Regions from separate parts of the Pantoea deleyi genome, predicted to be linked through region 2. Evidence: predicted binding sites of a transcription regulator. Region 2 holds the regulator's gene; each other region holds the start of a gene.
What was found. Region 2 encodes CRP, which controls carbon source genes, mostly activating them, when cyclic AMP is high. Its sites were predicted from a motif close to ATGTGANNNNNNTCACAT; they were not measured.
Positions count from the first base shown of each region.

Region 1: the regulator CRP is predicted to act here: its motif matches at 1,786-1,803, upstream of J1C59_RS05855 (YfcZ/YiiS family protein).
Region 3: the regulator CRP is predicted to act here: its motif matches at 2,124-2,141, upstream of deoC (deoxyribose-phosphate aldolase).

Region 1 is NZ_CP071405.1:1,208,090-1,212,280, reverse strand. Features, by position in the region: gene fadI (acetyl-CoA C-acyltransferase FadI) at 1-1,239, opposite strand, end outside; gene J1C59_RS05855 (YfcZ/YiiS family protein) at 1,398-1,694, opposite strand; gene fadL (long-chain fatty acid transporter FadL) at 2,052-3,335, shown strand; gene mlaA (phospholipid-binding lipoprotein MlaA) at 3,429-4,191, opposite strand, start outside.
Region 2 is NZ_CP071405.1:417,765-421,955, forward strand. Features, by position in the region: gene J1C59_RS01905 (YccS/YhfK family putative transporter) at 1-1,213, opposite strand, end outside; gene crp (cAMP-activated global transcriptional regulator CRP) at 1,271-1,903, opposite strand; gene J1C59_RS01915 (OsmC family protein) at 2,208-2,612, shown strand; gene J1C59_RS01920 (phosphoribulokinase) at 2,989-3,858, opposite strand; gene J1C59_RS01925 (YheU family protein) at 3,920-4,138, opposite strand; gene J1C59_RS01930 (hydrolase) at 4,143-4,191, opposite strand, start outside.
Region 3 is NZ_CP071405.1:721,803-725,993, reverse strand. Features, by position in the region: gene deoA (thymidine phosphorylase) at 1-1,093, opposite strand, end outside; gene deoC (deoxyribose-phosphate aldolase) at 1,153-1,932, opposite strand; gene J1C59_RS03535 (TatD family hydrolase) at 2,175-2,972, opposite strand; gene J1C59_RS03530 (patatin-like phospholipase family protein) at 2,969-4,021, opposite strand.

The DNA.
Region 1 (4,191 bases), 790 kb from region 2:
ACCGCGTCGCCGGAGTTCATTCAGTGTCTGCGTGATCATACGTGCGCCCGTGGCGGCAAAGGGATGACCATAGGCGATCGATCCGCCCAGCACGTTGAAGCGCTCTTCATTCACTTCGCCCAGCGCATGCGGACGATTCAGGATATCGCGGGCAAACCGCTCGTCGCGGAACAGCTGCAGGTTACTCAGCGTCTGGGCCGCAAAGGCTTCGTGCATATCAATAAGCGTAAGATCGTCCAGCGTGACCCCGGCCCGATCCAGCGCCAGCGGCGAGGCATACGCGGGGCCCAGCAGCATATCCTGCTGCACATCGATTGCCGTAAAGGCGTAGCTGCGCAGATAGCCCAGCGGGCTGATACCCAGTTCGCGGGCGCGGCCTTCGCGCATCAGAATCACGGCCGCCGCGCCATCGGTCAGCGGCGTGCTGTTGGCGGCGGTGACGCTGCCGTGCTGACGGTCAAACGCCGGACGCAGCCGGGCGTAATCTTCTGCCTTCGCGTTCATGCGCACATTGTTGTCCTGATCGATGGCGCTTTTCCACGGCGGCACAAAGGCTGCCATCACTTCCTGCTGCAGAACGCCGGACTGCCAGGCTCTGGCGGCTCGCTGATGAGACCGCAGCGCCAGCGCATCCTGCGCTTCACGCGTTATGCCGTGACTCTTCGCCATCTGCTCGGCCGTGTCACCCATCCGCAGCCCGGTGGAATACTCCGCCACGGCAGGCGGCACCGGCAGCAGATCGCGCGGGCGCAGACGGCGCAGGATCTGCAGTTTTTGTCCGACGCTGCGGGCTTTATTGAGATCCACCAGCGCACGCGCCAGGGTTTTGGTAACGCCGATCGGCAGCACCGACGAGGAGTCTGCGCCACCGGCGATTCCCGCCGAGATGGTGCCCGCCATCAGGCTCTCCGCCACGTTGGCGACCGCCTGAAAACTGGTGGCGCAGGCGCGGCTGACACTGTAAGCATCGGTCTGCACGCCGAGCCCGCTGCTCAGGACAATCTCGCGCGCAATGTTTGGCGCTTCCGGCATCTGAACCACCTGACCAAAGACCAGCTGTTCGATAACCTCCGGCGGCAGCTCACTGCGCGCCAGTAATTCGCTGACCACCATTCGTCCCAGTTCAATGGCGGGGATGCCATGAAAGCCGGTCGCCTGGCGCAGGAAAGGGGTGCGTAACCCGTGGGTTATTGCGATGCGTTCACCATCGCGCGTCAGCAGCGGCTGCGCTTTGCTCATTGTTCTCACCTGTGACTGGGACTGTGGCATCATTGCCTGAAGAGGTCTGACCTGATCAGTGTTAACCACAAGCGGGTGAGCCGCCAATACCGGAAAGGAAAAAGTGCGAAGAGAAACACGAAAATGAAAAACGCCGCACTGACGCGGCGTCGGGGGAGTCAGCGCAAACCGAGCTGGAAAATCAGGGTTTCCGCCTGGCAGCTGAAAGTGAAGTCGATGTCGAGCTGCACGCCCTGATTTATGTCGCTGAAGCGGGCTTCAATCACGCAGGGTTCCGATTCCACCTCGCGGGCACGCCGCGTGAGCTGCGCTAACTTCGCGTCCGCTTCCGCGCGGCTGGCAAACCACTCCGACCAGCTGGCGGTGCAATCGGTGTTATCCATCACCGTACCCACATCGACACAACAGCAGGCGGCGGTTTCATTCGCACTGCATTTTTTAATGGCATCAGTCATTTCATTCTCCTGACCCGCAATCGGGTGGTTGAGCGATTTTATGGCCGAAATTTTACCCGCTTGCCTGAGGATGTGCCACGCGCCTGGCGCTAAGTGACGAATATCACAATAAAAATTGATCCAGAACAAACTGGAATCGGTATGCTGTGCAGAATCAGGTCAGTTTTGTTATGCAGATCGAATTTTAAACGATCAAACCTGAAATATTTTAAAAACAATATTGCAACTTGCACACAGGTCGGACCTATACTCTCCGCACTGGTCTGATATGTGCGCTTTACGTCAGTCCCTACAATCCGCCGTCCTTTGTTACGCGACGTTATAGCGTTAAATAATAATTCACATGAGGTTGTGGTCATGAACCATAAAAACCTGTTTGCAAAGTCAGCCGTGGCGGCTGCAGTGGCGCTTGTCTCTTCACACGTTTACGCAGCTGGGTTTCAGTTAAATGAGTTCTCTTCGATTGGTTTAGGTCGCGCATATTCAGGCGAAGGGGCAATGGGTGATACGGCAGCCTCCGCCAGCCGTAACCCGGCAACCATGGCGTTAATGGATCGCCCCGAGTTTTCTATCGGTGCGGTGTATATTGCGCCGGACGTCAATATCAGTGGTCGCAGTCCCAGCGGACGCAGCCTGGATGCGAATAATATTGCCCCGAATCAGTGGGTGCCGAATATTCATTACGTTCAGCCTATTAACGATCAGTGGTGGATCGGGGCGTCAGCCACCTCTAACTACGGCTTAGCAACAGAGTTTAATAATGGGTATACCGCAGGCGGCTATGGCGGTAAGACCGACCTGGTCACCGGCAACTTCAATCTGAGCACCGCCTACCGGTTAAATGAACATTTCAGCGTGGGCGTCGGTTTTGATGCGGTCTATGCGAAAGCTAAAATTGAACGTTATGCGGGTGAATCCGGCGCGAGACTGGGCGTACCGGCAGACACGCAGGTGGCCCATCTGAAAGGCGACGAGTGGGGCTACGGCTGGAACGCCGGTGTCCTGTATGAAGTGGATGAGAATAACCGCTTCGGCTTTACCTACCGTTCAGAAGTCAAAGTCGATTTCGATGGCGATTATAAGAGCAGCCTCTCATCGCGCCTGAATGCGGTGAACAATCCGACCGTGACCGGCATCCCTTATGGCACCAGCGGCACCACCGTTCCGGGTGCGTTGACCCTGAATCTGCCGGAGATGTGGGAAGTGTCGGGCTGGCATAAAGTGGCACCGCAGTGGGCAGTGCACTACAGCATGGCGTACACCAGCTGGAGTCAGTTCCAGGAGCTGAAAGCAACCGGATCGAATGGCCAGACGCTGTTCTATAAAGATGAGAGCTTCCACGATGCCTACCGCATCGCGCTGGGCACCACCTACTCCTACGACAAAAACTGGACTTTCCGCACCGGTATCGCGTTTGACGACAGTCCGGTGCCCGCCGACAAGCGTTCCATCTCCATTCCGGACCAGGATCGTCTGTGGCTGAGCGCCGGGACCTCCTATGCCTTTAACGATGATGCCTCGGTGGATGTAGGCATCTCTTATATGCATGGACAGAAAGTGACGGTGAAAGAAGGCCCGTATACCTTTACCTCTGAAGGTAAGGCGTGGCTCTACGGTGCGAACTTTAACTATAAGTTCTGACAGACGGCATGAAAAAAAGGGCGACCCGGATGAGTCGCCCTTTTTTTTATGGCTGCGGATCGCATACCGGATCCGCAGCCTGCTCGCCTGCCACTACGGCGCGTCGATATCCTTCAGGTCATCCTGAATCGCCGCCGCGTTAGGATTATCTTCCGGCTTCAGCTTACCGCCGCGCGCCAGGAAGTCGTGACGCTGGAAGTAGGCGTTGCGGATAAAGGCATAAGGGTCGCGCTGCTGTTTCAGGATGCCATCGGAATCCAGCAGCTGCGCACGGGACTCAATCCCTTCAAGCGTCCACTTACCGATCGACATCGGCCAGGTGAGCCAGCCAAGGATCGGATAGAGCGTATCCACGTAGTCGCCGCCATCCTGACGGACCGTGAAGCTGCCGTACGCAGGCAGTTCGACGTAGGGGCCATAGCCGACGCCATAGTGGCCGAGCGTGGTCCCGAAACGGTGCGGCTCTTCACGCGCCAGCGCCGGGTTCGCTTTACCGGCAACGTCGATGAAACCGCCCAGGCCCAGCACGCTGTTCAGGAAGAAACGGGTAAAGTGAATGCCCGCATCGCGTCCATCCCCCACCAGAATGGCGTTGACCATGCTGGCTGGCTCCTCAAGGTTGCCCAGAAAGTTGCTCAGGCCGGTACGCGCCGGGACCGGCACATAATCACGCCAGGCCACCGCCACCGGACGCAGCAGATAGGGGTCCAGCACGTTGTAGTTAAAGTTAAACATCGTGCGGTTAAAGCCCTCGAACGGATCGCTGCGTTCAGCAGGATCGCTATTCGCCGGCTTTGAACTGGCACAACCCACCAGAAGGACGCTGGCAACAGCCAGGCTGGTCAGGCGAAAATTC
Region 2 (4,191 bases):
TGTAGCCGTTCTGGCTGACGAACATAATGGTCATCAGGATCCAGTAGGGCTTGGGAATGTTGAAGAACAGCGCCAGCGCGCTGCCCAGCATCAGCATGACCGCAAAGCGTCCGGCGGTACGCAGCGACGAGGAGCGCAGCGAGAGATAGCTGCGCAGGGCGGGCAGCAGCGGCAGACGACGCTGGCGATCGGCCATCAGGTCGCGCTGATAGAGCGGTTTCTGCGTGCGCAGGACCCGGGCAATCCGGTTGAAGTGATAGAGGCAGAAGTGCCCCACCGGATTGTCGGGATGCTGCCAGGTGATTTTCTCCAGCGCGCCGAGCTGTTTATCCATCGCGAAGCGCTCGGGTAACCGGTGATAGAGGATGTTATCCGCCAGCACCCGCAGCCGGGCCGAGATGGTTTTGGCATTCCAGCGGATCACCGCTTCGGCATGGCTCTGCTCGACCAGCTTCTGCACCTCTTCCGGCCGATGCAGGCTGACCGAGATATGCTCCTGCAGATCCAGCGCCACCTGAAAGGCGCGCGTCAGCCGCTTGTGGCTGTGGTCGCGGCTGGCCGACAGCATGTGCATCTGCTGATAACAGGTGTTGATCAGATCGACCACCTTCTGCTGACGAGCCAGCAGCGGCGGCAGGGCCTTCTCCGGATCGGTCAGCTGCGTCAGCAGGGTATATTTGGCGTCGCAGTAGTTGGCCAGCTCGCGGTAGATCAGGCTCAGGCTCTCGCGCATCGGCTGCTCTTTCCAGAGCCAGAACCAGAACCAGTTAAACAGCCCGTACCAGAGCGTACCGCCGATATAGAGCAGCGGCGGAACATAGATCGGCATGCGCCCGATCAGGCTCAGGGTAAAGATGGCGGCGATAAGGGTGCCGGGCAGCAGGCGGCCATGCAGCGGGCTGATCTCCCCGGTTACGCCGAGCAGCAGCGGCATAATAAACAGGATCAGCGGCAGCGGCACCGCCTGCAGGGTGAGCCACTGGATCAGGAAGCTGCCGAGGGCAAACAGGCTGCCACCGACGATCAGGCGTTTGAAGAAGCGTTTATGCGGCGTATCCAGACCGGCGATGTTGCAGCAGGCGGGCACCAGTGAGAAGAGCAGACCCTTTTGCAGGTCGCCAGCCAGCCAGCCCAGCGCCACCGGCAGGCAGAGCACCAGCGTTTGCCGCAGGGCGTAGTTCACTTCAGGATGGTAGATTATTCGACGCCACATCGGCTCAGCACAAACAATAACGGCGTGATGTTGCCATCACGCCGTGGGTGACAGGAATCAGCGGGTGCCGTAAACGACGATGGTTTTGCCGTGTGCAGAGATCAGGTTCTGATCTTCCAGCATCTTCAGAATACGGCCCACGGTTTCACGTGAACACCCTACAATCTGGCCAATTTCCTGACGCGTAATTTTAATTTGCATGCCGTCGGGATGCGTCATGGCATCTGGCTGTTTCGCCAGGTTAAGCAGGGTCTGTGCAATGCGTCCGGTAACGTCGAGGAAAGCGAGGTTACCCACTTTTTCGGACGTGACCTGCAGGCGACGCGCCATCTGCGACGAGAGTCGCATCAGGATGTCAGGGTTCACCTGGATCAGCTGACGGAATTTCTTATACGAAATCTCTGCCACTTCACACGCGCTTTTCGCACGTACCCAGGCGCTGCGCTCCTGGCCTTCTTCGAACAGGCCAAGCTCACCAATAAAATCACCCTGATTCAGGTAGGAAAGAATCATCTCTTTGCCTTCTTCATCTTTAATCAGAACCGCGACGGAACCTTTCACGATGTAGTAAAGCGTTTCTGCTTTTTCACCTTGATGAATCAGCGTACTTTTGGATGGATACTTGTGAATATGGCAATGGGACAGGAACCATTCGAGTGTAGGGTCTGTTTGCGGTTTGCCGAGAACCATTCGCTATTATCCTCTGTTGTAATCGTGCCCAAAATACAGGGGGCAGTTTTCCCTGTCAGGCGGTGAAAGCTTCAAGCGTTTTCCATTTCAGGAAATTATTCGGGCCGCATCAGGCGCAGTGCGCATCATTCTTCCCGGCTTCGTCATCGGGTGACGAAAAATATTTTCAGCACTGTTTGTAGCACAGCTTTAGCCGACTGTCTTCTGTTGTCTCGCTTCAGCTACGGGCGGATTTCTCCGGATTGCTGTTTACCAGGGGAAAGCGTACTCTGGCGGCAAAACAGTGTATTCCGGAGCAAAAAACATGCAGGCAAGAGTGAAGTGGGTAGAAGGGCTGACATTCCTCGGAGAATCCTCATCCGGCCATCAGATCCTGATGGATGGTAATTCAGGGGATAAAGCGCCCAGCCCAATGGAGATGGTGCTGATGGCGGCGGGCGGATGCAGCGCGATCGATGTGGTCTCAATTCTGCAAAAAGGCCGCAACGATGTGGCTGATTGTGAAGTAAAACTGACCTCAGAACGTCGTGAAGAGGCGCCGCGAATCTTTACGCACATCAACCTGCATTTTATCGTCAGTGGCAAAGCGCTCCAGGATAAAGCGGTCTCACGCGCGGTGGATCTTTCGGCGGAAAAATATTGCTCGGTCGCCATCATGCTGGGCAAAGGCGTGACGATCACGCACAGCTACGAAGTGATCGCGCTGTAACCGTCATCGGTGTTTGAGGTTGCCGGTAGTCTGTTGTCAGACCTTAGCATCGCAGAGAGTCTGCGTTGAGACAGTGATGGCGCAGCGAAGCGGGTCAGATCGGTAAAGCCGCAACGTCCGCCCTTTATGGCATGCTCTGCCCGCGCCCTCCTGGCGCGGGACACTTTCCGCTTCTGACGCTCTTCCCTGCCTGCTGAACTTTTCTGTTACGGCCAGATGCTTTCTGCCCGCGGTTGTCTATCGCGGCCTGACTGAAACCGGATGCGGCTACCGGACGTCTGCTTCCTGAAGCCTGCTCAGCGAGTTAAGCTTATCCGCTGCGATAACATTGCCTGCTCTGGTTTTTAAACCGTCTGAAGAGCGCTTTCCTGGCCCCTTACTCTATCCGTTTGCCTTCCATCAGCCGTTTCACCAGCGGGCCCATAATGAGCTCCATCGCCAGACCCATTTTGCCGCCCGGCACCACCAGCGTATTGATGTGCGAGATAAAGGAGCCCTGCAACATCGCCAGCAGATAGGGGAAGTCGATATCTTCCAGCGCCTGAAAGTGAATCACGACAAAACTCTCATCCAGCGACGGGATGGCACGGGCGGCGAACGGGTTGGAGGTGTCCACGGTCGGGACGCGCTGGAAGTTGATATGGGTGCGGGAGAACTGGGGCGTAATGAAGTTAATGTAATCCTCCATCGACCGGACCACCGAGTCCATCACCGCCTCACGGGAATGGCCGCGCTCGCCGGTATCGCGCACCAGCTTCTGGATCCACTCAAGGTTAACAATCGGCACCACGCCAACCAGCAGATCGACCTGCTCCGCCACGTTGTGCTGCGCCGTCACCACGCCGCCGTGCAGCCCCTCATAGAAAAGAATATCGGTGTTCTGCGGCAGCGGCTGCCACGGCGTAAAGGTACCCGGTACCTGATTCCACGGCACCGCCTCATCGTAGGTGTGCAGATATTTGCGCGACTGCCCCTGTCCGCTATAGCCATACTCTTTAAAGCTCTGCTCCAGCAGGCCAAAGTCATTGGCTTCGGGGCCGAAGTAGCTGACGTGACGTCCTAAATCGCGCGCCTTACGAATCGCCATATCCATCTCAGGACGGGTAAAACGGTGAAAACTGTCGCCTTCCAGCTCCGCCGCACGAAGATCAAGCTGCTGAAAGATTTTGCGAAACGCGAGGCTGGTGGTGGTGGTTCCTGCACCGCTGGAACCGGTCACCGCGATAATAGGATGACGTGCAGACATAGAGAAGCTCCCTGTGAGATCGGGTAACAGGCATTGTTAGCATGAAATGGCAGCAGGCGCATCAGCCATGAAAGGCGTTGCGCGGCATAATATTGACCGATTCATGCAGTTCCGACCACACCAGTACCACTTCACCGCTTTCCAGCTGGCGTCGTACATCCGCCACTTTGTCCAGCAGGCTGCGCTCCTGCTCGCCGTAGTCTGTGCCTTCGCGCAGCACAAAGGTTTCAATCAGGTTTTCAAGGGTCTCAGGCGAGACCTGTTGCCAGGGAATAATCACGAGATCAGTTATCCAGAAAAGGGGCGATCCACTGAGGGATGCGCTGTTCCAGC
Region 3 (4,191 bases), 300 kb from region 2:
CCACCACCGCCAGGCCCAGCGCACGGGTATCCATGCTGCTGACAATCCCTGGCTGGTCAGCGTAGACCGGTTTACTCAGCGTGGCCGCTGGCAGATAGGCTGCGTAACGTTCGACGAAATCGGCAGGTCCCTTCTGCGCGGCGACCATGCGGCCAAAGCACTCGGCGGCCTGACCGTTGTCCAGCACCGCCATCAGCTTCTGGCGCGCTTCGCTGTCGCTGGCTGCCAGTCTGCCGGAGATCAGCATCTCGCTGCAGAGCGCCAGCGTGACGTCGAGCAGGCGCGGATTGCGCTCCTCTCCGGTCAGGAAGCGCACGGCTTCACGCACCTCCAGCGCATTACCGGCTGAGGAGGCCAGCACCTGATTCATATCGGTCAGCAGAGCCGTGGTCTGGCAGCCTGCGCCATTGGCGACGCCAACGATCGACTGCGCCAGGCTCTCTGAGGCCGCATAGGTTGGCATAAACGCGCCGGAACCTACTTTGACATCCATGACCAGCGCATCCAGCCCTTCGGCCAGCTTTTTCGCCAGAATCGAGGCGGTAATCAGCGGGATTGAGTCGACGGTGGCGGTGATGTCACGCGTTGCGTAGAACCGCTTGTCCGCCGGTGCCAGCGAGTTTGTCTGGCCGATAATGGCGACACCGACCTGCTTTATGATCTCGCGGAAGCGGTCGTCGCTCGGGAAGATATCGAAGCCCGGAATCGCTTCCAGCTTGTCCAGCGTGCCGCCGGTATGGCCCAGGCCGCGCCCGGAGATCATCGGCACATAGCCGCCGCAGGCGGCGACCATCGGCCCTAACATCAGCGATGTGACGTCACCGACGCCGCCGGTCGAGTGCTTATCCACCAGCGGACCGTTGAGGTTCAGCGACTTCCAGTTCAGCACCGTGCCGGAATCACGCATCGCCATCGTCAGCGCCACCCGCTCCGGCAGCGTCATATCATGAAAATAGATGGTCATCGCCAGCGCGGCGATCTGCCCTTCCGACACGGTGTTATCACGCACGCCGTTGATGAAGAAGCGGATCTCCTCTTCCGTCAGCGCAAGACCATCACGTTTTTTACGAATAATTTCTTGTGGCAGGAACAAGGTAGCCCCCTGGTTCAGGGAAAGAGTGAAGAAGAGGCGGTCGGCGACCGCCAGAGGGATCAGTAACCGGCTTTGCTGGTGTCGCTCTCGTGACCCAGGGTGTTAAGCAGGCTCGCCAGCAGGCTGGATGCGCCAAAGCGGAAATGGCGCGCGTCGGCCCACTCTGCGCCCAGCGTCGCGTCCGCCATCTGCAGGTAGATCGCGGCATCGTCAGCGGTGCGTACACCGCCCGCCGGTTTGAAACCGACCTGCTGACCGACGCCTTTATCGCGGATCACGTTCATCATGATCTGCGCCACTTCCGGCGTGGCGTTAACCGGCACTTTACCGGTGGAGGTTTTGATGAAGTCTGCGCCCGCATCGATAGCAATTTCAGACGCCTGACGGATCAGCGCTTCCTCTTTCAGCTCACCGGTTTCGATGATCACCTTCAGCAGCACATCCGCTTCCGCGCAGGCGGTTTTACAGGCTTTCACCAGATCGAAACCAACCTGGCTGTTACCGGCGATCAGCGCACGGTACGGGAAGACCACATCCACCTCATCAGCGCCGTAGGCGATGGCGGCGCGGGTTTCTGCCAGCGCAATGTCAATGTCGTCGTTGCCGTGCGGGAAGTTGGTGACGGTGGCGATGCGGATCTCCGGGGTGCCCTGCTCGCGCAGCGTTTTACGCGCAACCGGAATGAAACGCGGATAGATGCAGATCGCGGCGGTGTTGCCCGCCGGGGATTTAGCCTGATGACACAGGGCGATCACTTTCGCGTCGGTGTCGTCTTCGTTCAGGGTGGTCAAATCCATCAGTTTCAGGGCGCGCAGGGCAAGGTGTTTGATATCGGTCATGTGGCTCTCCAAAGGATCGGGATGCAACCCACCGGCTCGTCGGCGGAATGTTATAATAATAACACTCTGAGGCGCGCTGATATGTGCCAGGAGTCACACAGGAATAAGAAGATGATGCAAAACTGCCACGTATACTGTGACTGTAATCTCAGATAACAGGGCCTGATCGCCATTATACGCCAGCCGGAGCAATGTTACTATTATCACATTTAAACCGGCTGATGGAGGCGGCGCAGCGGGGATCAGTTGCGTCGCGCGGGAAACGCCGGGTCGAGCTGAAACAGCCGCTGGCTGTTCTGCCACAGCGCATCGGCGATCGCTTCAGGTGACTCTTCACGCAGGCTGCAGAGCGTCTGCCACACCTGACGCGCCCGCTCCGGGCGGTTAGGCTGCCCCTGAAAGCCGTGCAGCGGCATATCCGGTGCGTCGGTCTCCAGCAGCAGTGACGCCAGCGGCAGCTGCGCCACGGTCTGACGGGTTTTGCTGGCGCGTTCATAGGTAATGGTGCCGCCGATGCCAATCGCATAACCCAGCTTAATAAAGGCCTGCGCCTGCTGCAGGCTGCCCGCAAAGCCGTGCACCACGCCCCGGCGCGGCAGATCGTGACGACGCAGGATCTGCGCCAGCTTGTCGTGCGTCCGGCGCGAATGCAGGATCACCGGCAGCGCGTAGTGTTTCGCCAGCCTGAGCTGCGCCTCCAGAAAGCGTTGCTGCTTATCAAACTGCGGATCGTCGCGGTAGAGATCCAGCCCGATCTCGCCGATCGCCACCAGCTTACGCGGCCGCTGTTGCAGTAAGGTTTCCAGCTGATCGAGATGATCGTCCCGATGATGTTCAATCACGATGGGATGCAGCCCCAGCGCGGCGTAGAGCGCCGGATGCGTTGCGGCCAGCTCGCAGACCCGCCCGAAGCGGCTGGCATCGATAGCCGGAATGATAATTTTCTCGACGCCCGCCTCCGCCGCGCGGGCCAGGCTGCCGTCGGCATCCCCCTCAAAGGGCGGAAAATCAAAGTGACAGTGCGTGTCGATAAATCTCATGCCAGCGATCCTTTGTCGTAATCCGCATCGTTGTCCGCCAGCGACGGCGTGATAATCGGCCGGGTGTCGGGCGCGTTGGCGACCGGCGCGGGCGGCGTCACGATGCGCGGCGGGCTCAGCGGCTCCGCGTCGCTCAGCCACTGGCCCAGCGTGGCGATGAAGTAGCGCCCGCAGCGTCGTCCCAGATGATAATCCTGATTCAGCGAGGCGATCCGGCTGCCCAGCGCGCTGCTGGCCAGCGCATGCGGGGGAAAGATTTCAATGATACGCAAATCGTCCGGCGGATTTTCAATAAACTGCTGGATCTCGCGATAGCTCTGCTCATGCATATTGAGCACGTTGATCATCGGCTGCAGCGCGCCGGTGCTGAGCCAGCGCTCCATGCGTTTAACCCATTTGGGCGTATAGAACATCTGCGACGGCACGGTGCGGATCACCACAATGGTATCGGCCCCCCGGCGCGCGGCTTCCCGTACCGGGATCGCATCGCTGATGCCGCCGTCGAGGTAGCTGATCCCCTCCAGGTTTACGCCCAGCCGGTAGAAACCGGGAATGGCGCTGGAGGCTTTGATCAGGTCCAGCCAGTTTTCGGCCGTGGGGGTAAAGTAGCCTGGCGTATAGTCGTCGCTGCGACAGGCGCACATATAAAATTCACGCCCGCTGGCAAAGGCCTGCTCGGCGTGCTGCATCGCCAGCGGGAATTCACTGCGGGTAATCTCAATCAGCCAGTCGAGGTCGATCAGGTTGCCGCCCCGCACAAAGCGCAGCGGATCGAAAAAGAGTTTGCTGGTGGTATAACGGGTAATCACGCGCCGGGCATAGCCAGGCTGACCGCAGACATAGGCTGAGAGGTTTTGTGCCCCCGCAGAGGTGCCAAGCAGCAGCTGAAAGGGATTGAATCGGGCGCGCTGAAATTCATCCAGGACACCGGCAGTGAAGATGCCGCGCTGACCGCCGCCTTCGCAGACGAGAGCAATTTTCCGGGATTTAAAAGGGGCCAGGGCCAGAGGTTCGATGGCACCGAGTGTGACAGGAATGCGAATACCCATTGTGCGAACCTCATCAGGGTTCCGGGTATGCTGAGGGATCGTTCCGTTAATGACGGCAGCATGCCGGAGAACCAGTCATCTAATCCTTTAACCGGCAGGCCAGCGTGCTGGCTTGCCATCGCCGCGAAATGAAGGGATCCCTCTCCTCAGGTCACTCGCGGCGGATGACG